Regions from separate parts of the Bacillus sp. FJAT-45350 genome, predicted to be linked through region 2. Evidence: riboswitches for the same ligand, from Rfam matches in the RefSeq annotation. Region 2 holds a riboswitch; each other region holds the start of a gene.
What was found. Region 2 has a riboswitch for cobalamin ahead of CD003_RS05240 (ribonucleoside-diphosphate reductase subunit alpha). Riboswitches for the same ligand answer to the same signal wherever they lie in the genome.

Region 1: another riboswitch for cobalamin. It lies ahead of CD003_RS10185 (helical backbone metal receptor); the one in region 2 lies ahead of CD003_RS05240 (ribonucleoside-diphosphate reductase subunit alpha).
Region 3: another riboswitch for cobalamin. It lies ahead of cobJ (precorrin-3B C(17)-methyltransferase); the one in region 2 lies ahead of CD003_RS05240 (ribonucleoside-diphosphate reductase subunit alpha).

Annotation. Positions count from the first base shown of each region.
Region 1 is NZ_NISU01000001.1:2,024,830-2,035,255, forward strand. Features, by position in the region: gene CD003_RS10155 (cobyric acid synthase) at 1-128, opposite strand, end outside; gene CD003_RS10160 (bifunctional adenosylcobinamide kinase/adenosylcobinamide-phosphate guanylyltransferase) at 164-724, opposite strand; gene cobD (threonine-phosphate decarboxylase CobD) at 718-1,797, opposite strand; gene cbiB (adenosylcobinamide-phosphate synthase CbiB) at 1,772-2,743, opposite strand; gene CD003_RS10175 (heme ABC transporter ATP-binding protein) at 2,740-4,212, opposite strand; gene CD003_RS10180 (FecCD family ABC transporter permease) at 4,231-5,280, opposite strand; gene CD003_RS10185 (helical backbone metal receptor) at 5,243-6,244, opposite strand; cobalamin riboswitch at 6,394-6,572, opposite strand; gene CD003_RS10190 (flavodoxin) at 6,885-7,325, opposite strand; gene CD003_RS22295 (hypothetical protein) at 7,347-7,475, opposite strand; gene CD003_RS10195 (ATP-binding protein) at 7,702-9,489, opposite strand; gene CD003_RS10200 (response regulator transcription factor) at 9,486-10,202, opposite strand.
Region 2 is NZ_NISU01000001.1:1,042,423-1,052,848, reverse strand. Features, by position in the region: gene CD003_RS05265 (ABC transporter ATP-binding protein) at 1-171, opposite strand, end outside; gene CD003_RS05260 (DUF1292 domain-containing protein) at 570-845, shown strand; gene CD003_RS05255 (GNAT family N-acetyltransferase) at 916-1,497, opposite strand; gene CD003_RS05250 (flavodoxin domain-containing protein) at 1,545-1,997, opposite strand; gene CD003_RS05245 (ribonucleotide-diphosphate reductase subunit beta) at 1,999-3,045, opposite strand; gene CD003_RS05240 (ribonucleoside-diphosphate reductase subunit alpha) at 3,059-5,344, opposite strand; cobalamin riboswitch at 5,582-5,779, opposite strand; gene CD003_RS05235 (metallophosphoesterase) at 5,970-6,518, opposite strand; gene CD003_RS05230 (hypothetical protein) at 6,700-6,927, opposite strand; gene CD003_RS05225 (LLM class flavin-dependent oxidoreductase) at 7,065-8,066, opposite strand; gene CD003_RS05220 (cell wall hydrolase) at 8,364-8,978, shown strand; gene CD003_RS05215 (glutaredoxin family protein) at 9,055-9,294, opposite strand; gene CD003_RS05210 (cysteine-rich CWC family protein) at 9,410-9,601, shown strand; gene CD003_RS05205 (DUF3892 domain-containing protein) at 9,677-9,985, opposite strand; gene CD003_RS05200 (alpha/beta hydrolase) at 10,204-10,426, shown strand, end outside.
Region 3 is NZ_NISU01000001.1:2,145,989-2,156,414, forward strand. Features, by position in the region: gene CD003_RS10770 (cobalt-precorrin-5B (C(1))-methyltransferase) at 1-1,005, opposite strand, end outside; gene CD003_RS10775 (precorrin-8X methylmutase) at 1,009-1,659, opposite strand; gene cobK (precorrin-6A reductase) at 1,664-2,425, opposite strand; gene CD003_RS10785 (sirohydrochlorin chelatase) at 2,437-3,297, opposite strand; gene cobJ (precorrin-3B C(17)-methyltransferase) at 3,317-4,936, opposite strand; cobalamin riboswitch at 5,171-5,355, opposite strand; gene CD003_RS10795 (hypothetical protein) at 5,503-5,739, opposite strand; gene CD003_RS10800 (PRC-barrel domain-containing protein) at 6,013-6,771, opposite strand; gene bioB (biotin synthase BioB) at 6,999-7,970, opposite strand; gene CD003_RS10810 (precorrin-2 dehydrogenase/sirohydrochlorin ferrochelatase family protein) at 8,125-8,754, opposite strand; gene CD003_RS10815 (sirohydrochlorin chelatase) at 8,730-9,572, opposite strand; gene cobA (uroporphyrinogen-III C-methyltransferase) at 9,582-10,426, opposite strand, start outside.

The sequences.
Region 1 (10,426 bases), 980 kb from region 2:
TTAGACATATTTTGTGATTTAAAAGGAACAATCTTCATTTCTTTACGGGAAAATATCCGGCAAAGTGCAGTACACAACACACTTTTTCCTACGTCAGACGAAGTTCCTTGTAGCATGATTCCTTTCACCTTCATTCCCCCTTATTAATTTTTTCACTAGTTTACTATTTTTTCACCATTGGAATACCTGATTGAATAAGGATTGCTTTATTGGCAATTGAGACAATATATTGATGTAATCTACCGAGCAATTCTAAATAAAAGTAAGTACCTTTATCCCTTGCTGGAATATCTTGAAACAGTTCATTTGAAACGATGATTATCTGATTAGGTTTATCTTGGAGCATTTTGAACGTATTAGATAGGCGTTGTTCTAGTTGGTCTCGAAAACTATTACAACGCCATTTTTCCTCACCTTGTTCCCAACCAATAAATAATTCATTACTTATTAGATTCGTTAAGCAATCAAGTAACACAACATCATCCTTATGAATAAAGGGAAAAACAGTCTCAATATATGTTGGAACTTCCCACGTCTTCCATGACACATGACCTAACTCTCTAGAATGTTGGTGAGCTTTAACCCGTTTCTTCATTTCATCATCATAGGGGGTACTCGTAGCAATATAATGAATTTGATTAATACCTGTATCTCCTTTACACGCAAGCCTTTCTGCATAGGAGCTTTTCCCACTTCGGACTCCACCTGTCACAAAAGTCAACATCTCAATTTCCATTCCTTTAATATAGATAGAAGTCTATTGTTTTCCTCATGTGTTTTCACAGCTAAACGGATATAACGTCCATTTAAAACAGGAAAATTATAAGTATGTCGTGGAATAATACAATGATTAATAAGAAATTGAATGAGTGGTTGCAAATCTTCATTCTTTCCTTTTTCTTTTAGTAGATAATAGTTAACTTGCGAGTTTGAAACCTCATATCCAATTTTTTCTAATTCAAATTGAAGACGAGTTCGTTCATTTTTTATGTATTTGGCCGTTTTTTTTACATGTTCCTTATCATCTAAACATACTAGTCCTGCTTGCTGTGCTAAACCATTTATACTCCAAGGTTGCTGGAGCTTCTTTAGGTTCTTGATCCACTCTTGATTAGCAAGCAAATAACCTAACCTTAGACCAGCAATGCCGTACATCTTTGTCAAAGAACGTGATATTAACAGGTTCTCATAGGATGGTAGCATGTTTGAAACAGTTATATTCGAAGTTGAAAAATCATAGAAAGCCTCATCAATGACAACTGTAACATTGTTGCTTAATGCCTGCTTAAATAAAAGTTCTAATTTTTGACGTTCATATGTAACTCCTGTTGGATTGTTTGGATGACATAAAAATAGTAAATCTATATTTTCTAGTTGATTGATTAATTGTCCTATATTAAAAGTCCAATCATCAGCATTAAGAGTAAAGGATTGTACATTACAATCAAACGCTTCACATGCATCCCGATACTCAGTAAATGTCGGTTCTATAATAAGTACATTCTTATTACGAAAATGATTGGCAATTAAAAAAATAATTTCGGCAGCACCATTTCCAACTAATACTTGAGTAGAATCAACATTTGCATGGTCAGCAATTGCTTTTGTTAGTTTCTCTGAATTTGGATCTGGATACTGATCAATATTCTCAATGTATTGCTCCCAAGTATCCTTTAAAATTGTAGGAAAACCAAGTGGGTTTGTATTCACACTAAAATCAATCGAATCTTCCTTCATCTCCATCCCTAATGCCGAAACAAATTGATTTGGATTAGCTCCATGCTTTGGTAACTGCAAGTGCCACACCTCCCACTAACCATAGTAATACGACATAGCTTATTACAGTGCGAAACATAATCGTAATTGTTTTCTGAATGTGTATTGTTCGTAACCGTTCCTCAGGTCGACCCATTTTGGTCCGATTTGAAACCATTCCTTTATATGTATTTCTTCCACCTAATTGAACACCTAAAAGGGACGCTACCGCTGCTTCTCCCCAGCCACTATTAGGGCTTGGATGCTTCTTTGCATCATGGAATAAGATTTGAAAACAGTCCTTTTTTGTATGTACGGAACAGCTCTTATTAAATAGAACCATCAATATTCCTGTCATACGCGCTGGTAACCAATTAAGAACGTCATCAAACCGAGCAGACGCCCAACCAAATTGTAAATATCGTTCGTTTTTATAACCGACCATTGAATCACATGTATTTACCGCACGGTATACGAACGCAAGGGGAGCGCCTCCGATTAAGGCAAAAAATAAAGGAGATGTAACTCCATCACTTGTGTTTTCGGCTACTGTTTCAACGGTCCCTCGAACAATTTCACCTTCATTTAAATTTTCTGTATCACGACCAACGATATACGAAAGCTTTAATCTTGCATCATTCATATTCCTTTGTTTAAGAGGAATAGCCACATCTTCCGCAGCCTCTTTGAGCCCTTTTGCAGCAATCGTTAAGGAAATGAGAACGGACTCGACAACAATACCAACAATCGGGTGAATAATATAAGCAACGATCGTAAGACTTAGTACGACGATAAATGTTAAGAAAATAACAAGAATGAGAAAAAGAATTCCCTTTCCCTTTTTATTTGACCCTCGATTTAAGTGTTTCTCAAGAAATGAAATTAGCTTTCCAATTCCAACTACAGGATGAGGAAGCCACTTTGGATCGCCTATCAAACGGTCGATTATAACTGCTAACGTTATTGCTACTAGATGATAGACAATCATACAATTCCTCTTCTTACTTTGTTTTTCTTTATCGCCTGTACCGTAGCATCATAGACAGCACGACCGATTTCTTTACCTAGAGGTGTTATAGTACCTGCATATTCATAAATAGTTCCTGATTGTGTTGCTGCAATAAGTAGACTATCTGTTGATGTTCCGGTTGCAACGGTACCTGTAACAGGGTCTTTAATTTGTTCGTCATGCATCGCTTTTACCTTTGCTTCAGTCGCAGTCATCATTGCTTGAACGTAAGCAGCATCAGGTAACTCTCCCTCAATTAGAACCCAAGTATTAATTGTCCCAACTGATACAGTTTCAGCACTTTGCAAGTATGCCTTTGAAGCATCAACTGCATTCCCTACTCCAGCAGTTACCATAACAAACAAGGATATATCATTTGAATTTACTTTTACAAAGCTAGCATCCTCTAAATAAGCTGCTGTCATCATTCCAACAGCTTCCGCATCATCAATGTCATTACTTCTCAAGTATTCCTTGAATTCTTTCTCAACACAGTCACAATTATAGTCTTTAGAAACATGTCTATTTACAAAAAGTGAATACCAACCAAAACCGGCTCCAATAACCGCTGAAGAGAGAACTTTTAGTGGTAATGATGTATCAATACGAATCATTTCACTCGTTTTCGTCACCTTGAATTCATCGATAAGCGACCGTTCAGTTTGTTGATTAGGCTTTGGTACTAACGTTATTAGCGGACGAGGAACTGAGGGATGTTCTTTTCGACAAATATTCGCTTGATAAACTTCTTGCAATTGCCCCTCTTCCATCACATGAACTGGACGATTTAGTGCTACAGTTTCTCCTTTATCTAAAAGAAGGATTCGATCACAATAAAGACTCGCCATATTTAAGTCATGCAAAATTGAGATGACCGTTAGCTGATGCTCTCGAGACCATTCTTTTAATGAGTCTAATAGACTCATTTGAAAGGATATATCTAAATGGTTCGTTGGCTCATCTAATAAAAGTAGCTTTGGTTCTTGTGCCAGGGACCGAGCTAGTAATACACGCTGACGTTCTCCACCACTTAACTCTAAGAATGATTTATCACGAAACTGGTAGACATCCGTTTGTTTCATCGCATACTCAATCATTTTTTCATCTTTACTAGATGAAAAGTGAAACATACCTTTTTGATATGGGTAACGTCCTAAAGCAACGATATCATAAACAGAATACGTAAATGCAGAATCAGAATGCTGTGGAAGGACAGCCATTGTGCGCGCTAACTCTTTTGATGAATAATCCACAATAGCTTTTCCATTAATATGTATTTGCCCTTTTTGAAAGGGCAAAGAACCACTAATCATTTTTAATAACGTCGTTTTACCACTCCCATTTGGTCCGAGGATTCCAAAGATCTCTCCTTTTTTTACCTCAAACGAGACATTCTCAATAATTGATTCCCCACCATATCCACCAGTAATAGTATGAACCTTTAGCATGAGTCCTCCTCCTTTCAGCTATAATCCACGACGTTGCCTTAACAGAAGTAACCCAAATACAGGCCCTCCAATAAGTGCAGTGATGACCCCTATCGGTAATTCAGTAGGAGCAATAATCGTCCTTGCTACTAAATCTGTTAAAATGAGAAACCCTCCACCGATTAACATTGATAGCGGTAAAAGATGACGATGGTCTGCCCCCCATATTATCCTTACTAAGTGAGGAATAACTAGTCCAACGAAGCCTATCGTACCCGAAACCGCTACTGCACTACCAGTTAAAATCGAAGCTCCAGCCAAGATCATGATTTTTCGCTTTTGTATGTTAACTCCAAGATGCCTTGCTGTTTCTTCTCCAAACGCCAGTGCATTTAATTCTCGAGTATTAAAAAGAAGCAGAAAGAATCCTATTAAAAAGAAAGGAATAATTAAGCCAACATAACTCCACCCTCTCATTGCAACACTACCCATGAGCCAGCTAATAATTTGTCTTAATTCGTCACCGGTTAAGGCAATCATTAATGAGATTAGGGAGCCAAGAAAAGAACTTACGATAATTCCGGCTAAAATTATCGTTTCAGCCGACATTGATTTTTGAACAAGTCTAGCAAAGAAAATAACGAATAGTAAAGTTAAAAAACCGAAGAAGACACTAATAATAGGTAAAGTAAATGCTCCTAAAAAAGGAATTGTGATTCCAAAAAACAATACAAATACAGCACCTACAGCTGCTCCAGAAGAAACCCCTAATGTGAAAGGGTCAGCTAGAGGGTTTTTTAAAAAACCTTGAAATGCTGCTCCTGCAAGTGCTAATGAAGCGCCAACTATCATTGCTAGGAACACTCGTGGAGCCCTGATTTCAAGAACGATATTTGTAAGTAATGGCTCTACCTCCACATTTAATGGAACTACCACATTTACTAGAATCAAAATGATAGTAGAAAAGGGAATCGAAAGACTCCCCTTTGCAATACCGATTAAGATTGATAAAAATAAAAATGATAGTGCAATTAAATAGGACAGGAACTTGTTATTCTGCAAAAACGTCTGGATAGATACGCGTTGCAAGTTCTTCTACTCCTTTTACTAAACGAGGGCCTGAACGAGTCACTTGATCTGGATCAACATCGTAGATACGATCATTCGTAACTGCAGTCACATCTTTCCAAGCAGAACGTTGTTTAATTTGTTCACTTGGATTTTCAACATAATAACCATAAGTAGTAACAATTACATCTGGATTGAAAGCAACAGCTTCTTCTTCAGTAAACATTGCCCAACCATCAACTTCACTCGCAGCATTCGTTGCATTTATCATTTGTAACATCTCATCTAAAAACGTACCTTTTCCAGTTGTATAAATTTCTGGAGCAGGTGAAACTTCAACCCAAACCTTTACCTGGTCATTTACTGAAATAGCACTTGCCTTAGCAGCTATTTCCTCGAATGTTGCTGTCATCTCTGAAACAATTTCCTCTCCTTTATCAACAGCACCCGTCACATTGGCAATCATCGCAATTGCTTTGTATACATCATCAATTGATGTTGCATCATTTACAACTACAACTGTTACACCAGCATTTCGTAGTTGGTCTAACCCATCTGCAGAGCTATGTGCGCCTGATGCATGAGAGATAACTAGATCAGGTGTAAGTGAAAGTAGCTTTTCAACATCGAACTCCATTCCTCCTACACTATCAACTTCTAACGCTGCTTCAGGGTAATTACACCAATCAGTTCTTCCTACTAAATATTCTCCCTTATCAAGGGCAAAAATAGTTTCCGTAATGCTAGGAATTAACGAAACAATTCGTTTCGGTTCTTCTTCAATCGTTACTTCATTATCCATTGCATCTGTTAGCGTTAATGGGAATTGGTCTTCGTCCCCTTCTCCCTCAACAACATCTTCTTGTTCAGTTTCTATCGCTTGGTCTTCATCTGGCGCTTCTACAGTTGTATCTGTTGTGTTACAACCTACTAGTAGAATAAGTGTAACTAGAAGAGCCATAAGTATTGTTAAACATTTCTTCAAATTCTCCATCTCCTCTGTTTTTCTTGAGTTTGTAGTTATGAACTAAAAGGTAAAAAAATAAAGCCCTATGACGAGGACTTTATTTGCAGAAAGTATAGACAACTTATAAAAGTAGTTTCTATCCAACCTGCTTCACCTTTTCCTCGAAGGATTCACAATACTTTAAGGCAGGTCTCCTGACTCATACTATAACGAAACTTTCCCCTTCCCATCAAAAGACAGTGGTTCATTGAAAGATTCTAGTATTTACAGTGGCGGGACCGTGTTGGATTTTCACCAACTTCCCTATTAACACTTATTATAAGTGACCTTAAAGAATTTATTATGTAGTTCAACAACGAATTACGTCTCAATTATACACAATTTTTTGTATTTTGACAGTGTTTTCTCCTAAACTTTTAAGTGAATTTTTCTCATTACAATGCTGAATACGTTCCTTATTAAAACAATCGTAGAATGAATCTCTTTTTATTTATGTCAAAATAGGTAGTTAAACACTACTCTTATTCAGTTTATCATACAATAAGTTATAGAAATTTAGTCCATCTTTTTCTTTGCTCCCACTACAATACAGTATTTTTTAGTTTCCTTGCTAAACAAAAAAGTGTTAAAGCTAATCAGCCTCAACACTTTGTAATTTCTATGCTATTTTTTCTGCAAAATTCTCCCCAAACAACTTGCAAGTTTCCTCATCTTCATCAGGACTTAATTCTATTTTTAACCCTGGTAATACTATTACTCCATTTTTTTCGGCTACCATTGCTTCAAGTAAATCTACCGCACCGCAAAATTCAGGATAAGAGGTATCCCCTGTTCCAAAGATAGCAAATTTCTTTCCTGATAAATCAATACCTGCCATTTCTTCATAGAAGTCCAAAAACTCATCAGGCAATTCACCGTCTCCCCATGTATAAGCTCCTAAAAGTACTGCATCATACCCCTCTAATATACTTGTATCGCATTCCATAACTTCTTTTTTAAAGACTTTAACACCTTTGTTCTTCAATCCCACTTCAACTAAATCCGCAACAGATTCAGTATTACCAGACATGCTCGCATAGATTAATAATGCTCTTGACATATAAAATCATCCCTTCAATTATTAATTTAATTGTGTTGTATTTGTACACATCCCAACAAAAATGATGGGATGTGTACAGTGAGAGCTTTTTGTTTCATACATTCCTGCAATGACATACTGTTCTTTATTAGACGAAAGAGTACTTTCCATTCCATTTCCCCCTCATAAATAATCGTTAATGAAAATCATTTTCAATAACAACATTTTAACGATAACGATTATCATTGTCAATGGTTTCTTTAAGACTTTAATAACATAGAGTAAATATTTCAAAAAAAAAAAAGAGATTTACTTAAAAACCGTAATGGCCTTTTAAATAAATCTCAATTAATCCTCATTGTTACGTATGAAACAATGATTTTCGCTCTATTTCTCTTTATTCTTCATTATATCGAGGTAAAATAAAGGAAAATGTCGTTCCTTCATTTATTTTGCTATGAACAGAAATTTGTCCACCATGAGCTTCTACAATGTTTTTCACTATCGCTAGACCTAATCCTGTACCAGCTCGTCCACGTGTTCTAGCCTTATCTGCTTTATAGAATCGTTCAAACACGAATGGTAAATCCTCTTCTGGGATTCCTGAACCAGTATCTTTTACATCAAACTTAATTTCATTTTCATTAGCCGATACTGACACTTTCACACTACCATTTTCCTCAGTATGACGAATCGCATTAGAAATTAAGTTTGTTAAGACCTGGTCTATCCTGTCTGGGTCAATAAAGCCTCTTATTGACTCACCTTTAATATCTGATTCTAAGTAAATCTTATGCTCTTTTACTAACCCTTGGAACTTACGTAGTACTCGTTCTGTATATTCACTTACATTGATATCTTCCTGATTCAATTGAATATGACCAGCTTCCATTCTTGCCAAGTCTAGTAATTCATTTACTAAACGCCCCATACGTAATGATTCATCATAAATAATTTGAGCGATTTCTTTCTTTTCCTCATCGGACTGAGCAATATCATCAATAATTGCCTCACTATACCCTTGAAGCATGGAAATAGGCGTGCGTAATTCATGGGAAACATTCGCGATAAAATCTTTACGAAGTTTATCTAAGCGACGTTCCTCAGTCATATCTCTAATAACAGCTACAGCACCACGAACGAAGGTGTCATCATAAAGAGGTGTCATCAATATAGCCCAATTTCGTCCTTGTATAGCTACTTCCGTCATTTGTTCTTTTTCTAGAGCAACAACTTTTTGAAACAGCTTTTTAATTGCTTTAGGTAAATCATCACCATTTTCAGGTAGCATCCCTTGTTCAAAGTACCATGATTGAATAAATACATCTGCCGGAGGATTTGTTACGACAATTTCGCCTTTACGATTTAACGTAATAACTCCATCTGCCATACTACTTAGAATTCGTGAGAGCTGTTCCTTCTCTTGATTCAATGCCATTAAATTTTTATTTAATTCTCTACCCATTCGATTAAAAGCAATCGCTAATTGACCAATTTCATCCGTTGTAAGTATAGGTACTTTCGTATCAAATTTGCCTTCTGACACTTCAAAAGAAACTTGCCGCATTTTTCGTAATGGAGACGTGATACGCGTTGAAAGAAAGAAAGCAAAAATAGTCGTTAATACAATCGCAACTCCTGCTGAAAAATAAATAATTCGTTTTGTTTCAGCTGTTGTCTCTTTTATTGCTGTTAGAGATTGATATAAATAAACTGCTCCCATATCTCCAAACAGATTATCAATCGGTACTCCAACAATCATGACTTCAGTATGAACTTCTACCCCATCTTCATGGAATGGAAAATCTCCTTGTGTCATAACCGTTGAATCTCCTTCTAGTGCTCTCGATAATAGTGGGTCTTCATAAAAAGTCTCGATCGGCAAATTAGCGATCGAGTCTCCATTTTTTGAATACCAGTGATCCTCTCTACCAATAATGACAACCTTGGTATCATAGGCTTTTGCAATCATCGAAATCGTTGAAAGTGCAGCTTCTCTGTTTCCATATTCCTCTAGAATTGTCGCTATCATCGACGCATGATTCATTAAATGAGATTCAGCTTCACTTACATGAAATCGTTCGAAGAATTGCATAAGCAACACCATTAAAATAGCTAGTACGACAGAAACTAAAAATAAAATTGTAAACCAAAGCTTCCCTACTACACTTCTCCAAAACATCATTCTTTCGCAGCCTCAAATTTGTAACCAACACCCCATACAGTGGAAATCATACTAGCTGCCTCAGGTGACACACGGTTAAGCTTTTCACGTAGTCTCTTAATATGTGTATCGACTGTACGTAAATCACCAAAGAAATCATAATTCCATACATCTTTCAGTAATTGTTCACGAGAGAACACTTTGTCTGGTGATTGAGCAAGATAATATAATAGTTCATATTCTTTAGGTGTTAAGTTAATCTCAGAGCCATTAACACTTACACGATGAGCGTCATTATCAATCGTCAGATGTTGAAAAACAAGAACATCTTTAGCCGCTGTATCGGTGTGTAAAAACTTCGTAGAGGACGAACGACGTAATAACGCTTTCACACGTAACACGACTTCTCTAGGACTAAATGGTTTTACAATATAGTCATCTGTTCCTGCTTCAAAGCCTTGAACACGGTTCGCCTCTTCACCTTTTGCTGTTAACATAATAATGGGAGTTGCTTTTGTCTTTCGTAACTCCTGACAAACTTCTATTCCGTCCATACCGGGCATCATGATATCAAGTAAAATTAAATCATATTCATTCTCAAGTCCTAACTTTACTGCTTCTTCACCATTTTCAGCGTCTTCTACATAATAATTTTCACGTTCTAAATACATACGTAGTAAACGACGAATTCTTTCCTCATCATCAACAACTAATATTCTAGCCTCTTGCTCCATAACTCTACCTCCTCTATATAAAAACAATACATCATTATTCGACATTATCATATTTTATTGTAACAGATGTCATACCCTTTATGAATAAAAAGAGTTGCCCTAAAAGGAAGGCTGCTGAAAAAGTGCGATTTTCACTTTTCCAGCAGCCTTTTTAAGTAATGAGCGAAGCCGTTGCATCTTTTAAAGCTTGCTATGCGTGGTTTTCTCAAAGCAAGCGCAACATA
Region 2 (10,426 bases):
AGAATCGAAGCCAATAATCCCTGCTAAAGCATGAATTAAGGTCGTTTTACCGGCACCATTCGGACCTAATAAACCGAGGATTTCCCCTTCTCCAATATCTAGTTCCACATTATCAAGAGCCAAATGAGCCCCGTATCTTTTCACTATATTTTTCATATGAACAATTGCCATACAACATCCTCCTTGAATTTCTTCTTATTATCATCATAATTGTTTCTTCTATAATTGGAGTAGTTACAAATGTAATGATTAGATCACTAACGGAGTGTGTGATTATATCTCCTCAAACTTTTTCATCGTACAAACGAACAAAAAGAAACTAACTAAAAAATATATGCAAAAAAAGATATGTTAAAGGTACGTCTATAATATTTTTAACTATTCAACACTTAGAAATCCCTTTAGTGTTCCTTTACATTGGTAGAGTTATAGTAGTTTCCAACATTACCCTGTAAACCATTCATTCTGCTTTAACCCCCAAATTCAATTTTCGAGGTTTAAATTAATGCATATGAGAAGATAATGATTGAGACTAAGACATTCACTATAAATGATAGGAGCTGTACATTATGGAAAAAGTCGAAATAGGCGAAGTTTTTACAATTGGTGATGAAAATGATGAGGAACAAGAAGTTGAGGTTTTAGCTGCCTTAACAATTGATAATATCGACTATGTAGCGGTAAGTTTTGTGGAAGATTTGAAAGTAGAGAACGATGAAGGCATTGATCTTTTCTTTTTAAAAGTTGATAATGACGGTGATTTAACTGCGATCGAGAGCGACGAAGAATTTGATAAGGTATCTGCGGCATTTGATAAAGAATTGGATGACATTGAAGGCGAATAAATACTGAGTGTTAACAATAGTAATGGTGTCCCAAAGGTGAAAAAAGACCTTTTGGGACACCGAAACAAACTTAAAATATTGAATTCAGATTTGCTATTCTCATAAATTCATTAACCTGGTCAGGGGTGATTTTTTCTCCAAACCTCGCCATTAAAAAATTATGCTGATACTGGGCAATATCTGGTTCATCTGTGATTGTTTCTTTAAACCCACCTGTATGTAAAACACCTTTCAATAACTCCTTATATGTTTCAATATTTCCTTCCACCATCTTTAAATCCCAATGCCAGGCATATTCTAATGATAAAATGATGTAGTTCTCTAAGGATTTATCTTCAAGTATGCCATTTACAACCTTTTTTGCGATACCCTGTCCACGATATGGTGGTGCGACCTCAAGTACTCCAAGTATTCTTATATAATCTAAGTAACTCCACCGTTCATTTTCCTCAGGATGAACAATGAGTGTATAACCAGCAATGGTACGATTATCAATAGCAATACACATTGTCCCCTCATTTTTTATTATTTGAGTCAACGCTTTTTGCTGCTCTTCTGCCTCTCTAAAACGATTTAACAATGGGTGAAATTCACAGTGGTTTAAATAATACCTTACATTTTCTACGTCAGTAATAATTTTAATAGAATTCATCGATAATTCTCCTTTATGGATAGAAAAGGAAGTAATCCTTACTCCATTCAATATGCACCGAGCTTTGCATCGCACCGTTGTAAGAACAAGTCCACGAATTTTCTACAACGGTGCATATCTTTTTCTTGATGCGATAATTCTACCTTTAACGTTACAGCCAGTTCTGTTTGAACAAACAACATATCCCGAAATCGGTCTACAGCCCCACAATAATTAGGATAAAAACGATCACCAGTACCAAATACCCCCGTTGGTACAGGTCGCAAATCCTTTCTTTCAATAGCTTCATAAAGAGGTTCCATTTCTTGAGGGATATTCCCGTCTCCCCATGTATACGTACCAATGACAATACCATCATATTGGTCAATGTTTGATAGTTGAAACTCTTGAATTGGATGCAAGGATACACACGAAGTAACTTCTCTAAACAATTGGTAAATGATTGTACTTAGCTCGCGTGTATTTCCAGTAATTGACGTATAAATGATCGCTACTTTCATTTTATAATTCATCAAATCCGTTCGAATGGCTGACTTTTGTATAGGTTCTTGATTTTTGTTCAAAGAAATCTGACTTCGTATCATTCATCATTTCATCACTAAATATATGAATCCAAGGCATTGGATTGTCACGCTCTTCAAAGTAATTTGCTAACCCTAACTGACGAAATCGCTTGTTAGCTAAATATTCCACATAGTGATCAAATTCTGATAAATCAATACCTTCTATGTCTAATAGGATGATATGAGCCCATTCTTTTTCTAGCTCTACAGCATGTGCGATAGTTTGATAGATATATTGCCTATTCTCCTCATTATTCAGCTCAGGGTTTTCAGACAATAAAATCCTAATAAATTGAGAAATAAAATACGCATGTTGCATTTCATCTCGTTGAATATAACTAATCATTGTACTTGTTTTAAGCATCTTTTGCTGTCGAGCAAGATGATAGAAAAAGGCAAAGCCAGCATAAAAATAAATACCTTCTAAATTAATTGAGTTTACACATAGATATAACAAGTTTTTCAAATTCGGGTTAAGACGAAATGCTTCATAAGATTCTAAAATCAGTTCATTACGTTTTTGTACTAATGGATCATCTTTTGCTTGATTAAAACGTTCAATTTGCTCATCTAAAGGGACGAGAGAACTTAATATATAAGAATAAGATTCATTGTGGACCGCTTCTTGCTGTGAAATAACAGCAAATATTGCTTTAAAGCTAGGATCTGTCACATAGTCCATCACATGAGTCATCGTTGGTGTCTGAAGACTATCAAGTGATGCTAATTGTGTGTTAATTCTCAAAAATGTATCTTGCTCTTTCGATGATAATTGATTCCATTGTTTAATATCATCTTGCATATTAATTTCTTGTGCCTTCCAAAAGTTGGATAATAACACATGATAGAAATCATACATTTGTGGATACGCAATATCGTTCCAATTTAATATCCCTGATGACCGACCATTTACAATTCCTGTTGATCTATTTGGATACTCTGTGTTTAGTAATTTAATTTTTGTTAAAGCGTTTTGTCCATTCATCGTTTCTCCTCCTCTAACTATGACAAGCTTGACATTCATCTATTTCAGATTGTGAAGTACTTCGAACATAGTAAGTCGTCTTTAATTTTTGCTTCCAAGCCTCTAGATGAAGATTTAGTAAGTCGATTGCTTTTATATTATGGCGTACATAAAGATTAAAGCTAATCGATTGGTCAATATGCCTTTGCCTACTTGCATTTTGTTTAATACTCCACCGTTGGTCTAATTCATATCTTGCTTTTTTATAATAAGGATACGTGGTATGAGTTAGTTCTGGTGCTGTCACTATGAACTTAAAGTTTTTCTTTTCCTCAGCATATTCAACAGCATATAAAGGATCAATACCATCAGTTGAGCCACCTATTTTCGCTGTGGAAGAGTTAGGAGCAACCGCCATCATCCAGCCGTTCCGCACCCCATTTACGCGAACTTCCTCAAGTAAGTTCAACCATTGTTTTGATTCATAACCTTTTCTTTGAAAATAATCTCCAGTATGCCATTCGGACCCCTCGAATTGACTATAAGCACCTTTTTCTTTAGCTAACTCCATTGAGCTTTGAATTGTGTAATATGCTATTGTTTCATAAAGCTCATCTGCATATTGAACCGCTTCCTTAGACTCCCAATGTATCCCTTTGGTAGCAAGCAAATGATGCCAGCCAAATGTTCCTAATCCAACTGCACGAAATTTTTTATTCGTTATTTGTGCTTGTCCCACCGTTATCGTATTCAGATCAATTACATTATCTAGCATTCTCATTTGAATAGGAATTAAGCGTCCTAGCACATTAGCTTTTACAGCATTCGGAAGGTGAATTGATGATAAATTACAAACGACAAAATCACCCGGCTTACGGACAATCACAATGTTTCCGTCCTCATCTTGATATTCCTTTACAATCTGAGTTGCGGACATATTTTGCGTAATTTCAGTACATAAATTGCTACAAAAGATTGAAGTGCGCCCTTTTCCAAGGATGTGCTTATTCGGATTTTGGCGATTTACTTCGTCTCTATAGAACATATATGGCGTACCCGTTTCTAATTGAGCAACCATAATTCGCTTCATTACGTCCATCGCTCGGTATGTTTTACGTGGAAGTAACGGATGATTTACTGCTTCTTCATATTTTTCTGTAAAATATTTTCTACCTGTATCATCAAAAAAGTCTTCTAACCCTAATGCCTTCCCCTTATCATCTTTCCATCCCATGATTTGCTTTACTTGATGAGGACAAAATGTCGACCAGTACCCGATACTTTTTCCACTATCATCAACTTCCTGTAGTTTTTCCATAAATAAATCAGGAACTGTCACACCTGTAAAAATATCATGTGCCTTTCGACGCTCATCACCGTTATTAGTTTTTAAATCTAAAAATCCATTCATAATATCTTTATGAAACAAATCAAGGTAAACAGCGATTGCTCCTTGACGTTGACCTAATTGATCAACACTAACAGCAGTGTCATTTACTAGTCGAATCCATGGTACTACTCCTGAAGAGTTTTCTTTAAAGCTCTTAATATCTGAACCTAACGCACGGACTTTTCCGTAATAAATGCCTATTCCCCCACCATCTTTACTTAATCTCGCATTGTCCCAGTTATTTAAATAAATGCTATCTAATGAGTCATCAACTGTATCAATGAAACATGATGACAATTGACCGAAGCTCTTTCCTGCATTTGCTAACGTAGGAGTAGCTACCGTCATATATAAATTACTTAATGCCCAGTAAGCTTCTTTTACTAGTGATAGTCGCTTTTCTTTTGATTCTTGTTGCATTAAAGTCATCGCAATAATCATAAATCGCTCTTGTGGTAACTCAAATATATGTTTCTCATGGTCTCTAGCTAGATACCTGTCTGCCAGTAAAAATAGTCCAATGAAATTAAATAAGTTATCACGTGTTGACTCTATTACAGTCATTAACTCATCGACCTCTTCGAAACTGTAAGAACCGAATAGACTCGGTGAGTATATTCCTTTTTCAGTTAATAATTTTATAAGTTGATAGAAATCACCGTATTTTTGTGAAGGATCATACCCACGGCTTTCAGAAGCTTTTTTATACAATTCATTCAAATAGAGTTTCGATGCTAAAAACGTCCAATTCGGTTGGTCAATAGATATATGATGTAGGGCATATAATAACGATTGTTGGTTGGCATCCTCTTCATCTACATCCTTTATCCTATCTAGTAATTCTTTTGCATTAATTCCGTATTTATTAGTCACTTCTTGTATAGCAGCAATAACAGTAGAACGTTGTTCAGAATCAGTTGGTATACTCATATATTTCTCCTTTAATTTTCAATAGTTGACGTTTTTTATAAAAAACAAAACCTGTAAAGCAGAGTGCGAATATGCTTTCACTTATCCAACATGAAAGATTTTAAAGTTTGTTGACAACAAAAAAACTCCTCCGAAATCGGAAGAGTAATTGGAATATAAACGGTACATAAAGAAAAATAAGGAAAGATAAATACCCCTACTGTACCGTTTCGACTTCTCACCCCCCGAAGAAATGAAACTTTTTGGAATAAATCGGCAGGTCTCCTGACTTGTGCTTCTTCTTACTCTGAGCCTTCCCATACAAGCACCTTTAAGTTACTTATACAGTGGTTTATCTCATTTCATCCACACTTACAGTTGCGGGGACAGTTCTGGACTTTCACCAGATTCCCTATTAAGTCTACTAACATAGACACCTATTATTCCGCAAATCACAATATTTAGTTATGCTTTATGTAACTATTACTATATATTGTTATATACTAAATGTAAACATAGAATTTATTTATAAGCAAAGTGGGGTCAGTCCCCCACTTTGCTAACGCGTTAAATTACAGGTGGACTGACCCCTCAATTGAAGAAGGCGATAGCTTTATGCTGCTATCGCTCTCGTTTTATTTATCTTTTATATAAAAGTATATAGCTCTTGATTTATTCCATTAAATGCTTCTTCTACATTTTCATGATTTGTTGAGGCATCGTCCAACCCAGCTAAGTTAATGGTAACATCTCTTATCGTAATTTGAGTATTTTCATTGTTTAAAATAGTAATATTTCGCTCTCGAAGACCTTTTATAAAATCACTAGTATAAGAGTTACCCCACTCATGGTTACCAGATACAAAGAAAACCTTTTGATTAATGGTTGTTATATTCTCAATAAGAGAAAAAACATGTTTAAAATCATCTGTGCTCCTATCAATAAGGTCTCCTGTTATCACAATAATGTCTGCGTCAAGGTTTTCCACGGTATTAATTAATTTTTCATTGTTAACTCCAAAAACTTTATTATGTAAATCACTAATTTGTAAAACAGTGAATTCAGAATTACTAGGAATTATCTTTGTTTGAAATTGGACAGTATTTACTTTGAATTCATTCGTATCAAAATAAATTTTCGCTGATAAAATAATAATACATACGAATATTGTAGATAATATCAACCTCTTTTTCATTCTATTCTTCCTCTTTCTTCTTTAGGAAATTAGACAATATACCCACACTTTTTCAATCGTGGGATTTCCGATCCCTTCCCATTTAAAATTATAACCAAAATAATATCCATTACCGTTCTTGAAAATTCTTTAATCTGGTACTGCGAAACCTACCTGTAACAAAAAAGAGTGCCTCAGCACCCTAGTTATTACTTTTATTTTTTAGTATATATAGTTCTCTCTCTAGTTTATTTACCTTGTCAGCGATAAAGTCTACGTCAGTAATTCTTGATTCATTAGTTAATTCAAACAGCCCTCCAACACCTTCGAGCTTTGATTGAATAGTATCAAATCGATTATGCATTTGTGATTTCATACTTTTCATTTCTTTACTCATTTCAGTAAGTAAATCAAGAATTTGCTTCTCCACGTTATCACCTATACTATTATTATAATAGATGTTTCGTAGACAAGCACTATTTTTTGGTTAGATAACGTCTACCTATTTTCATTGAGAATAGTCAAGAGAGCGGTTTACTAGCGCTCCCTCCTACTTAACTTTTCTTGCTATTTTCCATCCACTACTTCTTTCAATATCTCATAAGATCTCTTTTGTTTGTCGCGGTCATAAATGTACGTGACAGCCATAACTTCATCAGCATTGTATCTAGCTTGAAATTCCTTCAATTGTGTACGGATTGAATCTTTACTTCCTACTAATGTCATTCGGTGCTTAGCTAACACCATTTGTTTTTCCGATTCATTCCATAAATCGTCCATATTCTCAACCGGTGGGTATAACGGATGGCGGCCACGACGGGTCATGTATAACGAGCGTTGTAGCATTGTTGTAGCCTCGAATTCGGCTTCCTCATCTGTTTCAGCTGCTACTACTCCGAGACATGTGATCACATATGGCTCATCTAAATATTCAGAAGGCTTGAAGTTGTTGCGATAAATAGAAAGTGCTTCACCTAAATACGTTGGTGCAAAATGAGACGCGAACGCATATGGTAAACCTAGTTTTGCTGCTAAGATTGCTGATTCTGTTGACGAGCCAAGAATATAGAGTGGAACATTCCTTCCTACACCAGGAAATGCTTTTACAAACTCTTGCTTCTCTTCAGGACCGAAATATCTAAGTAAATCGTTCACATCCTGAGGAAATGTATAGACAGATTCGTGCTGAGAGCGTCTAAGTGCATTTGCCGTTGACATATCAGTACCCGGTGCCCTTCCAAGACCTAAGTCAACTCGCTTAGGATAAATCGTTTCCAATGTTCCAAATTGTTCTGCGACAATTAAAGGTGAATGGTTCGGTAACATAATCCCACCAGAACCGACTCGGATTTTTTCCGTATTCTCCAACGTATGTTTGATTAATATAGACGTTGCAGAACTAACCAGAGCCGCTGCATTATGATGCTCAGCAATCCAATAGCGTGAGTATCCCATCTTCTCTGTTGCTTGCGCCAAGTCAACCATGGCATCAATTGCTTCTTTATCCCCCTCCCCTTTACGAACTGGAACTAAATTTAACACTGAAACTGGTATGTTACTATTTGACATAGTTTCTTCCTCCCAATAAACCTAATTATATTTATCAACCCGATTACATGAACAAACGCAAAATATTCAAAAAACATCTAGATTATATCATCTATAAGATGATAACTGCCAATATGTGATAAGAAATTTTAAAAGATGATTCTTGAACCAATAGAAAACTATCAGATATAAAAAAACTTTTAACCATCCTATTAAAACTCCTTTGTAAACAAATTGTAATACTATTCTTGGATCTTCATTCATAGGGATAAGTTATATCAAAAGCTATTAAAAGCTAAGTTTACTAGGAGGATACAAATGAAAAAACTAATTTTTGTGTTAACATTACTAGCAGCCTTTTGTTTTACTGGATCTACTTTTGCATATACGGTTCAAGAAGGAGACACAATGTCAAAGATAGCCCGAGACAATGGTTTTACATTAAAAGAATTAGCAATTGCGAACCCACAAGTTACGAACCTTGATTTGATTTTTGCAGGTCAGGAAATTAATATACATATTGAAAAACAACCTGAAGTAAAAGTGAAAAGTGCTCATATGAATTACATAAGTCTTTCAGAAAAAGAAATCGATCTAGTAGCTCGAATTGTACGAGCCGAAGCTCAAACAGAACCTTTTGAAGGAAAAGTAGCTGTAGCCAATGTCGTATTAAATCGAGTAGAAAGCGATCAATTTCCTGACACAGTTGAAGAAGTGATTTATCAACCTAGACAATTTCAACCTGTTGCTAATGGACAAGTTAACAGGCCAGCTGACGAAGAATCGATAGAAGCTGTAGAAGCTGCGTTAACAGGTATGGGAGAAGTTTCTGAGGATACATTATTCTTTTACAATCCTGATATAGCGACCAGTCGTTGGCTTGATTCCAGAGAAACATCTAATGTTATTGGTCAACATGTATTTAAGTACTAAGTGAGTTAACGGAGTAAAATTAGATAAGGGGTGTCTAAGAAGGTATCTATCTACCTCTTAGAACACCCTTTTGATTTTATTTCTTTACAGATTCTATTAATTCATTTAACTCTGGTGTGAATCCTTTGATAGCACGGTCCCCAACTACAGTTACAGGTATCCCCATAAACCCAAATTTCTCAACCTCTTCACGGTATTCTTTATTTTTCATAATATCCCTTACCTCAAATGGTATGCCTTCTTCTGTTAGCGCTTTTTTAACATAAGTACACTCAACACAATCTTCCGCTGAATATACAATCACTTGTTTACTCAAATTTATTGCCTCCTTTAGCGTTACAATATATGATCTTATTATAGCGAAAATAATAGGATGGAAGAAATCATTTGTTCTATGAATCTCATTTAAACTGAAAAAAGGATGTGTTGATGTGGTTTATGTTGAAGTTAATTCAAAATCCTGTCCGCTGTGTGGGAGTAGCAATGATTGCTCCAAAGCTGAAGGTTGCTGGTGTAATGATGAAAAGTTTCCTAAAGAGATATTGGAACTCGTGCCTCCAGAACATCGTAGGAAAACGTGTATATGTAAAAACTGTCTTGAAAAATTTAAAGAGAATTCATAGTGCGTGTGCCACTTGTTAGCCCAATACCTTTTCTATGTAGGTATTGGGCATTTTTTTAGGCTTAATTAACACATTCTAAAATTGTGGTAAATTATCTAAATTATTTTCTTGAATACCGTCTGGTTCGCTACGTAAAATATCCCGACCATATTTATGGAACACATCGACATGTGCCAAGTTCCCTTCTTTTGCTTCTTGAAGAGCTGTTACATAATCAAGCTCTCTCCCCGACTCTGTTTTAATCGCAATGATATCTCCATCGTCATTTTTTCTTACTGCGACAACTTGTTCCTTTCCATCGCTTGCGGTAGGATCATATTCCATTTTTGCTTGCTCTTGACCTTGCTTCTTATAATCGTTGTACACTTGTTCAAATCGATCCATATAGTTATCATCCTTTCACATTAAGGTACATGAATAGAGTGTGTGTTATATTGGAAAACTATCCCTTTCATTTTAAATACTTAACAAAAAAAAAATAACTATGCCGTCCTCACAGTTTTTGATTATGATATACTTGCAATTAACTTACTTGTTCTATCCTTTTCACACGATAAACGGCGATTAAACAAGTACAAGATGAAAGAATGGAGAGAGGTTTTTTGAAAAAGATTATTGTCACAGGAAGTAGCTTTACAGTCTTAATAGCTTTAGGGTTAGTTATTGCAGGAAATCATTTTTACAGTGAAGCCATAAAACGAGGTCAGATAGTTGAACTCCATAAGGAAACAGACGTCGTCCCAGTATCAACGAATAACCAAAATAAAATTGATGAAGCTATTCAATGGTTTGATAACCAAGAATTTAAAATAGAAACGATTACTT
Region 3 (10,426 bases), 1.1 Mb from region 2:
TGATGCATATCGACATAGGCTTGAAAAAAAGCTATTATAGCCATTTTCATACATTAACGTCCCAACCTGAGAGGCTGTATTCGCTTCTTTAATTTCGTCAACTAAATCAAATGGAACACCTGAATTTTTTGCTACATCTGCTAAAAAGTTAAAATCTACAGGTGCACTTTTTGAATGGACCATCATTACCCCTTGAGCTACCTTAGAAAACTTCCCCATCATACCCACAAGAGTAATCCGTTGAACCTTTTTCACTTTACATTGTTTGACGGCAAACCCAACAAAGTCCCCCATTTCAATAAAAGCTTCCTCAGGATGATCCGGATATAGCTCCATTGCATATTTTTCACTACGGCCACCTGTAGTCAGAAATAAATGATTACACCCTGCTTCAACCGCTACATTTATTGCCTGTGCAACACTGGCTTTATAAGCAGATGTAGAAAAAGGTACAACTGTCCCTCTTGTACCTAAAATCGAGATCCCTCCGATAATTCCTAAGCGGGCGTTAAGTGTCTTTTTGGCTATTTCCTCTCCATCTGGAACCGAAATAATAACCTTAATACCTTTTTCTACACAGTATTCTTCTAAAATAGCTTTTGCCGTTTCAGTGATCATTTTTCTTGGAACAGGATTAATCGCAGCTTGTCCAACAGGTACTGGGAGACCGGGCTTTGTTACCCTCCCTACTCCAACACCACCATCTAGAAAAATACCAGGATTATTTGAAAGAAAAACAGACGCATTAATTACTGCTTTGTGTGTTGCATCTGGATCATCACCAGCATCTTTAATGACCGATGCCTCTGCTTTGTTTTTTGTGAATTGAATTGATTCCATTTGGAAGGTAACTGTCTCACCCATTGGCAATAATATCTCCACTTTTTTAATTTCTGTTTGCTCCAAAAGAGAAAGTAACGCCGCTTTCGTAGCTGCCGTTGCATTTGCACCGGTCGTATACCCATGTCTCATCTCTTTTGGGTCTTTTTCTTCCTTTTGCTTCATTTCTTATCCCTGTTTCTCAGCAATCAGTGACAATGCATTAATCGCCGCAACTGTAACTGGGCTTCCACCTTTACGACCGATATTCGTAATAAATGGAATATCTAGCTTTGCAAGCTCCTCCTTAGACTCAGCAGCTGATACGAAACCAACTGGCATACCAACAACAAGACCTGGCTTTGCTTCCCCTGTTTTCACTAGACGAATTAGCTCTAATAGAGCAGTAGGCGCATTTCCAATTGCAAAAATTCCTCCATCTGCTTCCTTTACTGCCTTTCTTGTTGCAATAATTGCTCTCGTTGTATTCAATCGCTTAGCTTCCTCCATTACATCTGGATCTGATATGTAAACATGAACACTACCTCCAAATTTTTCAAGACGAGGTTTGTTGACCCCAACTTGTACCATTTGAACATCAGCAACTAGTTTTTTCCCAGCACGAATCGCTTCTACCCCTGCATGAATCGCATCTGGATGAAAAACCATACTTCTACCAAGTTCAAAATCTGCTGACGCATGAATCACTCGCTGTACAACAGGGTATTGCTCCTCTGTAAATGAATGCTCTCCTAGCTCTTCCGTAATCATTTCAAAGCTTTTTCCTTCAATTTCCTGTGGTTGTACTGTCAATGGTTTAAATTCAGTATTAAAATCCATTTTGTCACCTCATACTTTTCATTGTTTTTAGTACATCATCAAATGTATTGCAAACTGTTCCATAATTCATTTTCGGACGTTTTATCATAATAATTGGTATCTCCAAATCCTTTGCCGCTTCTACCTTTTCATCAACAGAACCTACTTTTCCACTTTCTTTCGTTATCATTAGCGTTACATTGTATTGAATATATAACGCTTTATTTAACTCTTTTGTAAAAGGACCTTGAATTGCTACAATGTTTTTTTGCTCTACGCCTAGCTGTTCACACTTTTCCATATTATCTTTTCGAGGAAGCATTCTTGCTATGAGACGAACTCCCTCAATACGATGTAACGTTTCTGTAAAAGTCTGTAGTGTTTTACTTCCTGTTGTTAGCATGATGACACCACGTCTTTTTGCTGCCACATTAGCTGCTTCTTGATAAGAATCCACATAAGTAATTTGATGATTATTAGACGTATAACTCGGGCGCTCATACCGTATATATGGAATATTTCCTTCTACTGCTGCATCAACAGCATTTTTTGAGGCTTCCTCCGCAAATGGATGAGTTGCATCAATTATCATATCTATCTTTTTCTCAACAAATAGCCCTATCATATCTTCCTTTGTCAATCTACCAACTAAAACATCAATCCCTAGATTTTTCAGCGCAATTGCTCCATTTTCAGTAACGACTGTAGCTAATGTTTCATGGCCTACTTCCTTGATTTTCTTTGCCAACTCTCTCGCATCACTAGTACCAGCTAAAATTAAAATCATTCTACATCTCCTTAGCTATGTGTATGATGGTGATGGTCATGATGGTCATGATCGTGGTGGTGGTGATGAACATCCATATGTTCAAGTGCATGTAATCGGTATGGACACATATCACAGTTGAGCTTCGCATCTCCTTCTAAGGCTTCCATGGCACGATCGATAAAAATTGTTTTTAACTCTGGATGAAAACCAAAATATTCCGTCATCGAAAAAGAAATATCAGGATAGTTCTTTGCAAAAGAGTCTAGTTTTTCATTCATTCTGTCCATTAAAATTCCGGTAAAAAAGAAATATGGGACTATATATAGTTTTTTTCCACCTAATTTAATCGAACGTTCAACTCCTTCTTCAACAGTAGGAGTTGTAACACCAATAAAGGATAGTTCTACAGGTGTCATTTCTAATCGTTCATTCAGAAGTCTGCCAATCTTATAAAGTTCACTATTTGCGTCAGGATCGCTACTTCCTCTTCCGACTAATAAAATACCTTTATCACGTTCATTTGCATCAAAACCTGCTGCAAGTAGACGACTTCTAAGAATTTCAAACAACTTATCATGAACTCCTATTGGACGACCATACGAAAATTCAACATCTGGATATGTTTCCTTTGCATGATCTATCGCTTCAGGAATATGAATTTTTGAATGACCAGCAGAAAAGAACATCATCGGAATAAGCGCTACCTTTGTTGCTCCTCTTTCCACACAGCGAGCAATCCCTTGTCCAATAGTCGGTGTAGCAAACTCTAAAAAGGATGACTCCACAATTGGTACATCTAAATCCCCTTTCATAGATTCAATAAATTGAAGAATTTGCTCATTCCCCTCTTGCTTCTTACTACCATGACCAATAAATAAAACTGCTTTCATTTTCTTCTCCTCCTTCAAGTTAATCTCCACAAGCCATATCTACTAAAACTTGCTCAGGCATTTCTTTGAACGTAAAACCTTCAATCCTTTGAACTCTCTTAAAGAATTTGTGGAACCTTTCATTTGGCAAACCACGCTCACGAAAATCCTCAACAATGCGAGAAACGATATCTACAATTTGTTCTGCTGTTAATTCTTCTGCTACCAATTGTCCTACTTGTGCATTACGACCAGTTGTTTTTGCACCTAAGAATAAGTCAAAACCTTTTCCTCTTCTAAAAATAATTCCAATATCATTTGTTGGTGCGCTATAGCACGCCATACCACATCCATTAAATCCGATATTTAATCTCTTAGGAACACTAATACCTCCTAAAAGATGTTGAAGCTCTTCCACTTGAGGAATGGAATCCTTTTTATCACCATCACAAAAGTCACAAGCCTTTATATTAACAACATCTCCAATTGGATGAAGTAAAAGCCCTTCCTCTGTTAACTGATTGATAATCGTATTTGAATCTGCTGTTACGACAGATAATTTAAGCTGATGATCAGGTGTATATTCAATAGTTCCTTTTTCTCCAACAACATTACCTAAAACAAGCATTTGCTTTGCAGAAAATGCTTTATTGGCAATGCCTGGAGAAACGGAAAATTCAAACACAGAATCTTGCTTAAATACGTTATCTGATTCTTCCACTTCTTGTTTATTTTCTGAATATGAATTACCTAGCTTTGTTAACGCTTCTTCTGCTAATTCAACAGAAGATATTTCTTCTTGTTCGACTAAAGCTTGGCCCTGATGCAATGCCCAAGGCTCTGCTTCTTCTTGTAAACGTTGGTGAGGCTTCAGCTTTTGGTCGTCTGCGTTCAATGTATACTTTCTTTGATATCCTCTAGGTGTAATCATTTTGCCGTCGTATAAGAAGGTTGAATTATTACCAATAACGACTGTCGTCAGCATACCAATCTCATGTTCAAGCATATTTTCTAAGTCTGTAATGACGATTTGTTGTCGTTCACGATACGCACTTTTCACTAATCCAACAGGTGTATTTGGGGAACGATGCTCAAGTAAAATTTTCTGTGTTTCTTCGATTTGTCTCGTACGTCGTCCACTTTTCGGATTGTATAAAGCAATAACAAAATCAGCTTCTGCAGCAGCCTTTACCCGTTTTTTTATTAATTCCCATGGGGTAAGATGGTCACTTAAACTAATCGTACACGCATCATGCATGACAGGAGCCCCTAGTAAGGAGGCACAAGAGTTAATTGCTGATACACCAGGTATGATTTCTACTTCAACTCCCGTTTCCTCTTTCCAACCTTTTTCAATTAATACTTCATATACGAGTCCAGCCATTCCATAAACACCAGCGTCACCACTTGAAATCACCGCCACTTTTTTTCCTGTTTCCGCTTGACGAATCGCCTCCTGTGCTCGGCTTACTTCTTCCGTCATCCCAGTACGAACAATCTCTTGTGTCGTAAGTAACGGACGAATAATATCTATGTATGTGTTATAGCCAATGATTGAATCGCTCTCAATTAAAGCCTCTTTTGCTCGGTGTGTCATTTGTTCCTCACTACCTGGTCCAAAACCAAGCACAAGTAATTTTCCTCTTTTTTTCTCACTCATAAAATTACACTCCCTTCAAATTTAATTAAAACTATAATAGAACTTACGCACACTCATTTATTTCTAAAACATGATACTTTCCTTTTAAACAACAACAAAAAAAGCACCCCCAACTCTGATTAGATAAGAGTTAGAGATGCCTATATACAAAATTGTATGTAGCTGCAAATACAATGAAAACATAAGTAGACAAGGAATTTGCTCCCTAACACTTCCCCATCTCCCGTAGGTCAAACAGTGTCGATAGAAAAGGCAGGTTTCCTGGCTCATAGTATACGTTCTCTACCCTTCCCATTCATTGAACAGTGGATATATAAGAGAACAACCTATTTTACAGTGGCGGGACCGCGTCGGACTTTCACCGAACTTCCCTCTTACGAAGATTTGCTAAAATCTTCACCTTTTCCCTATCATTATGTAGTTATCTTGTTACTAGATTATAGATTACTTGGTTTTTTGTCAATACTATTTCAAAATTTCTGTCGAATGTGAAAAGACAAAGTGTATTTTCGCCTGAGTTTATATGGACTTACTTATATGAAAAAAGCACCCAAAGAATGGATGCTCTAACGGACACTTGATTTTAGTTCTTTGACTTCTTTCTCGCTTTCAATAACTTTCATTGTCAGTTCATTTAAAATTGAGGTAATTTCTGAGTTATCCCCTACTCGAGAAGAAATAGCTGAAATTTGATTTTGTAAAATTTTTTGATTTTGTTCAATGTCGTCTAATCGATTTGTTACTGTTCTGAATTTCTCGTCTAATAATTCTGAAATTACATATACTAATTTGTTTTCTTCCATTTGAATCCCCTCCCCATAACAATCTATATTATAACAGGAAGAGTCTCCTTTAGAAATGTTAGAGTTTAGCTTATCAAGTCGAATGTATAGACTTTCTTACTAATTAGAACTACTTAAGAAGACTTATAGAGGTTGTTCAAAAAGAACAACCTCTATGCAATGAGCGTAGCCGCTGTATTCTTTTAAAAGCCTTGCTAGGAGTGATTTTCTCCTAGCAAGGCTCACAGCGTGTGAAGCCATTGTCACTACCTTTTGAACATGCTCTTATAGAACTTACTCCCAATAATTTTTTCTTCTATAAAAATCATAAATATCCTTTTCATATTTTCTATCTATAGGTTGATCAGGAAAAAATTCAGGGCTATTTTTCACTTCGTCTTTTGTTATATTCACACGAACATGCTTCGCTGACCAATTAATTTCCTCAATCCAATCTTTTGCAATAATAACATTTCTTGATGGGAGCCATTTTACTGTATCGACCATGAAATAGCGTATTGTCCAGGTTTTATCTTCAATTATCATATCTTTCACCTGTCCAAATTCATCATCCAAAGCAAAGATACCATAACCAGTCACAGCACCAGTAATTTCTTTTACACTTCGTAAGTGATGATTTACTTCCGTATCGACATATTCTTTTTCATAATCAGATGATAATGTAGCTAAATCTCTAGCATAGCTACCATGACCCCAAACTCCTAGTGGCGACCAATAATACGGGTAGCCAAAATAATGATGGTAATCTAGCTCCATTTGCTTTGATACAGGTCTAGCAAAATCAATATCAGGACTATTTTTCACTTGCTCTTTAGTTAATTCAACATAAATAATTTCATCCTCTATATTTACTTTCTCTACTGAAATAGGTGATAGTAATACTTTACCACCAGGAAACCATGGAATCGTATTAACAACAATATACCTTACCGTCCATTTTTCATCTTCAAAATAAAAATCGTCTATTTTACCAACTTCGCCGTCCTTTGCCATAACCGTAAATCTTCTTAATAGATTTTCATACAAAAACATCGGAATACCTCCCTAAATAATTACTATTACTATCTATTTATCTAGTAACCGAGAAAGCCATTGATTAAACTTCATACAAAATTAATGGCAAATTATGAATTTAAAATTTCAGCATGAAAACTAAAATAGACGTGGATAGTTTATTATCCACGCCTAACTAACATCCTCTATTCATGTTTGGTTATTTTTATATACAACAATAATTTGCAATAAAAGTTCTATTGCTTTTACGCTTCTGCCAACGCATTCTCTTCAATCTCAAATCCTAGGTCTTCAATAATATGATGGTCGTCTATTACTTCTTGTCCCTTTGTCGTTAAATAGTCGCCAACAAAAATTGAATTCGCTGCATATAATGCTAATGGTTGCAATGTACGTAGATTCACTTCACGACCACCTGATACACGTATTTCTTTAGTTGGATTAATAAATCTCATTAGCGCTAAAACTTTTAATGACTTCATCGGCTTTGTTCTAGAATAGTTTTCTAAAGGCGTTCCTGGAATGGCATGAAGGAAGTTTACCGGAATTGAGTCGGCGTCAATATCTCTTAACGCATAGGCCATTTCAACAATTTGCACATCTGTTTCCCCCATTCCGATAATCACACCAGAACATGGTGATAATCCTGCTCCTTTCACATCTTCAACAGTCTGAACACGTTGATCATATGCATGAGACGATGTGATATTACCGTGATTATCTTTATGAGTATTGATATTGTGATTGTAACGATGAACTCCTGCCTCTTTTAAACGCTTTGCCTTATCTTGATTAAGAATTCCTAAGCAAGCACAAATCTTTAGAGGCATTGTAGAAGTAATTTCTTTGACTGCATCTATTACTTGCTCTAATTCACCATCTGTTGGACCTCTTCCACTTGCCACAATACAATATGTACCAGCTTTTCTATTCATCGCTTCTTTCGCACCTGCTAGTAGAGTCTCTTTATCTAGCAATGTATACTTTTCAACTGGTGCACTTGAAACAGTAGATTGGGAGCAATAGCCACAGTCTTCAGGACACAATCCACTTTTGGCGTTAATAATCATATTTAGCTTTACTTTTTTCCCATAGTATTGCTTCCGTACACGAAAGGCAGCTTGCATAATCGGAAGTACTTCATCGTCATCTGCTTGTAAGACAGTAACACCCTCTTCAATTGATAGAATTTCTCCATTTAAGACTTTGTCCGCCATTTGCTCCCAACGATTTTTTGTATTTGTTATAGACATTCGAACACCCCTTCGTTAACTTTTTATAATATAAAGTTAACATTTAAAGTAGAAATTGACAATAGTTTTTGAACAATTCCAATAACAACTAGTAAAAAAGAGCCATGAAGCAATGTTTCTACACATCTACTTCTTGACTCTTCAGATTTTGTAACCATATTTCAAATTGTTGTTGACGTTTCTCTTTACAAATTGGCAACTCATCTATTAATTTTTTTAACAAAAGTTTACGATGCTTCTCTAGTTTTAGTTCCCTTAAAACTTTTTTTCTAGCTTCAAAAAGAAATTCGAGCTCTTCTTCCACATTCTCATCATAAATAGTAGCTAATTCATCCTTAATTTTCTTTGCTAGACTTGGACTTGCTCCGCTTGTAGAAATCGAAATAGCTAATTTTCCCCTTCTCATAACAGCTGGTACATGAAAATCACATTTTTGGTCATCAATCATATTCACTAGTTGAGTTTCCTCAGCTGTATGAAAAACTTTTAGATTTACTTCTCGGTTACTTGTTGCGGCAAAAATAAGTGTTGCACCTAGTAGGTACTCTTCTTTAAAAATATCTTGAATCCATGTTATGTTATCTTCTGTGAGAAAATTTTTCAATTCATTACAAAGCTCCGGAGAAACTATCATTATATTTGCTCTAGTTTCAAGTAACCCCTTCACCTTTCTAAAAGCAACTCGACCGCCCCCGATGACAACTATCTTTTTATTTTTTAATTTTAGGTTGATTGGATAGTCATACACAAGCAGCCCTCCGCTAACCGACAAGATGAACGATTTTCATTATATACACATGCTGTGCCATTTAATCCTTCTTTTATTCGTTTCTTCAGGACATTTACCAATAATCGATGATAGCCTAAGTAATTGCATAGCTGAATATCTTTATTTTCCGTAAGTTGTTTGATAGATTGTATCTTTTGTTCCATTCGTTTCATCAAAATACCAGTAAATAATAAATAAGGGATGACAATTATTTTCTGTTGGCTTCCACTCACTACTTTTGTTAAGCCTTCATCAAAGTTCGGTCTAGTAGCAGCTAGATAGCAGATTTCAACCTCTTTAACAGGATATTGCTCCCAAATGAGGCGAGCGATTTTTGCTAAATCACTATTTGCATCTGAATCACTGCTTCCTCTTCCAACTAGTAGAACTGACACTTCTTGTCTTTCCTCAAATGTAAAGCTATCAGAAACAGATAATCCGCCTTCAATTAACCGATCCCCTACTATATCAATCATATTTTGTTCTACGCCTAATGGTTTACCATAGGTGAATTTAATATGAGGGTATTTTTTTTTCGCCTCTTTAATTTCAATTGGTATATCCACTTTTGCATGACCGGCACTTAAAAGAAGGACTGGAATTACCGTGATTGCTGTAGCCCCTTTAGACATACATAGTGCAATTCCCTCTTTTATAGAAGGTTCTGCTATTTCTATATAACAATGCTCTTGTATCGGAAAATCGATTACATTTTTTACTCTTTCAATAAAACTTTCGAACTGATAATTTCCTTCTTTTACTCTACTACCATGTCCAACGTATAAAATAGCTTGCACGACTCTCACCTAACCTATCGTTACTACTGTAAGTGCAGAAATTAGAGCTTCTACAGTTGGTTCTTCTAATTTGTGGTCAACGTTTATCCCTAACTTACCTGCAGCGTCCGAGGACTTTTCACCAAATGTAATTACCTTCTTATCTTGGAAGAAGGATAATGGTTCACTATACAGTTCAGCAATTTTTTCTAGTAACGTTGGTATAGATTCAGCACTTGGAAAAACGATCGTATTAATTCTTTTATCTTCATCAAGTAATTTAAATGTTGTTGATGATTGACTCACATACTCTATTTTATGTGTAACCAAATAGTCAAATGCATTTCCCCATTTTTCAACTAGCCTATCCATTTTAGCTACAGCTTGCTCTTCCCCTATAACAAGAAGCTTTGCAGGAGTCGTTAATGTCTCAACTAGATGGGCTATACAACCAAAAGTCTCTAATGCTCGTAATGACTTTACTGATCCACCATAAAAATCAGCCTCAATCATGCGAATATCAACTTTATAGTATGATAGTGCTTTAAAAAACTGATTTACACTTTCTGGAGAGGTAAAAACAATTTGGTTATATTGAGTAACCTTTTCAATTACTTCTTCTGCTTGTTTTTCTTTTATCTGTGATTGCAATATAAAGCGTGGGAACTCAAAGACCTCTGCCCCATTTTCAATCAATGCTGGAGCTAACTTTCCTTGTTCAGTTCCTGTTCTAGCTAATAATATGTGCTTCCCAAAAAGCGGCTTCTTTTCAAACCACTGAAGTTTTTCACGAAGAGAGACAATATCTCCAACAAGAGTTATCGCAGGATTTTGAAAATTCAATTCCTCTACTTTCCTTGAAATAGTTTCTAATG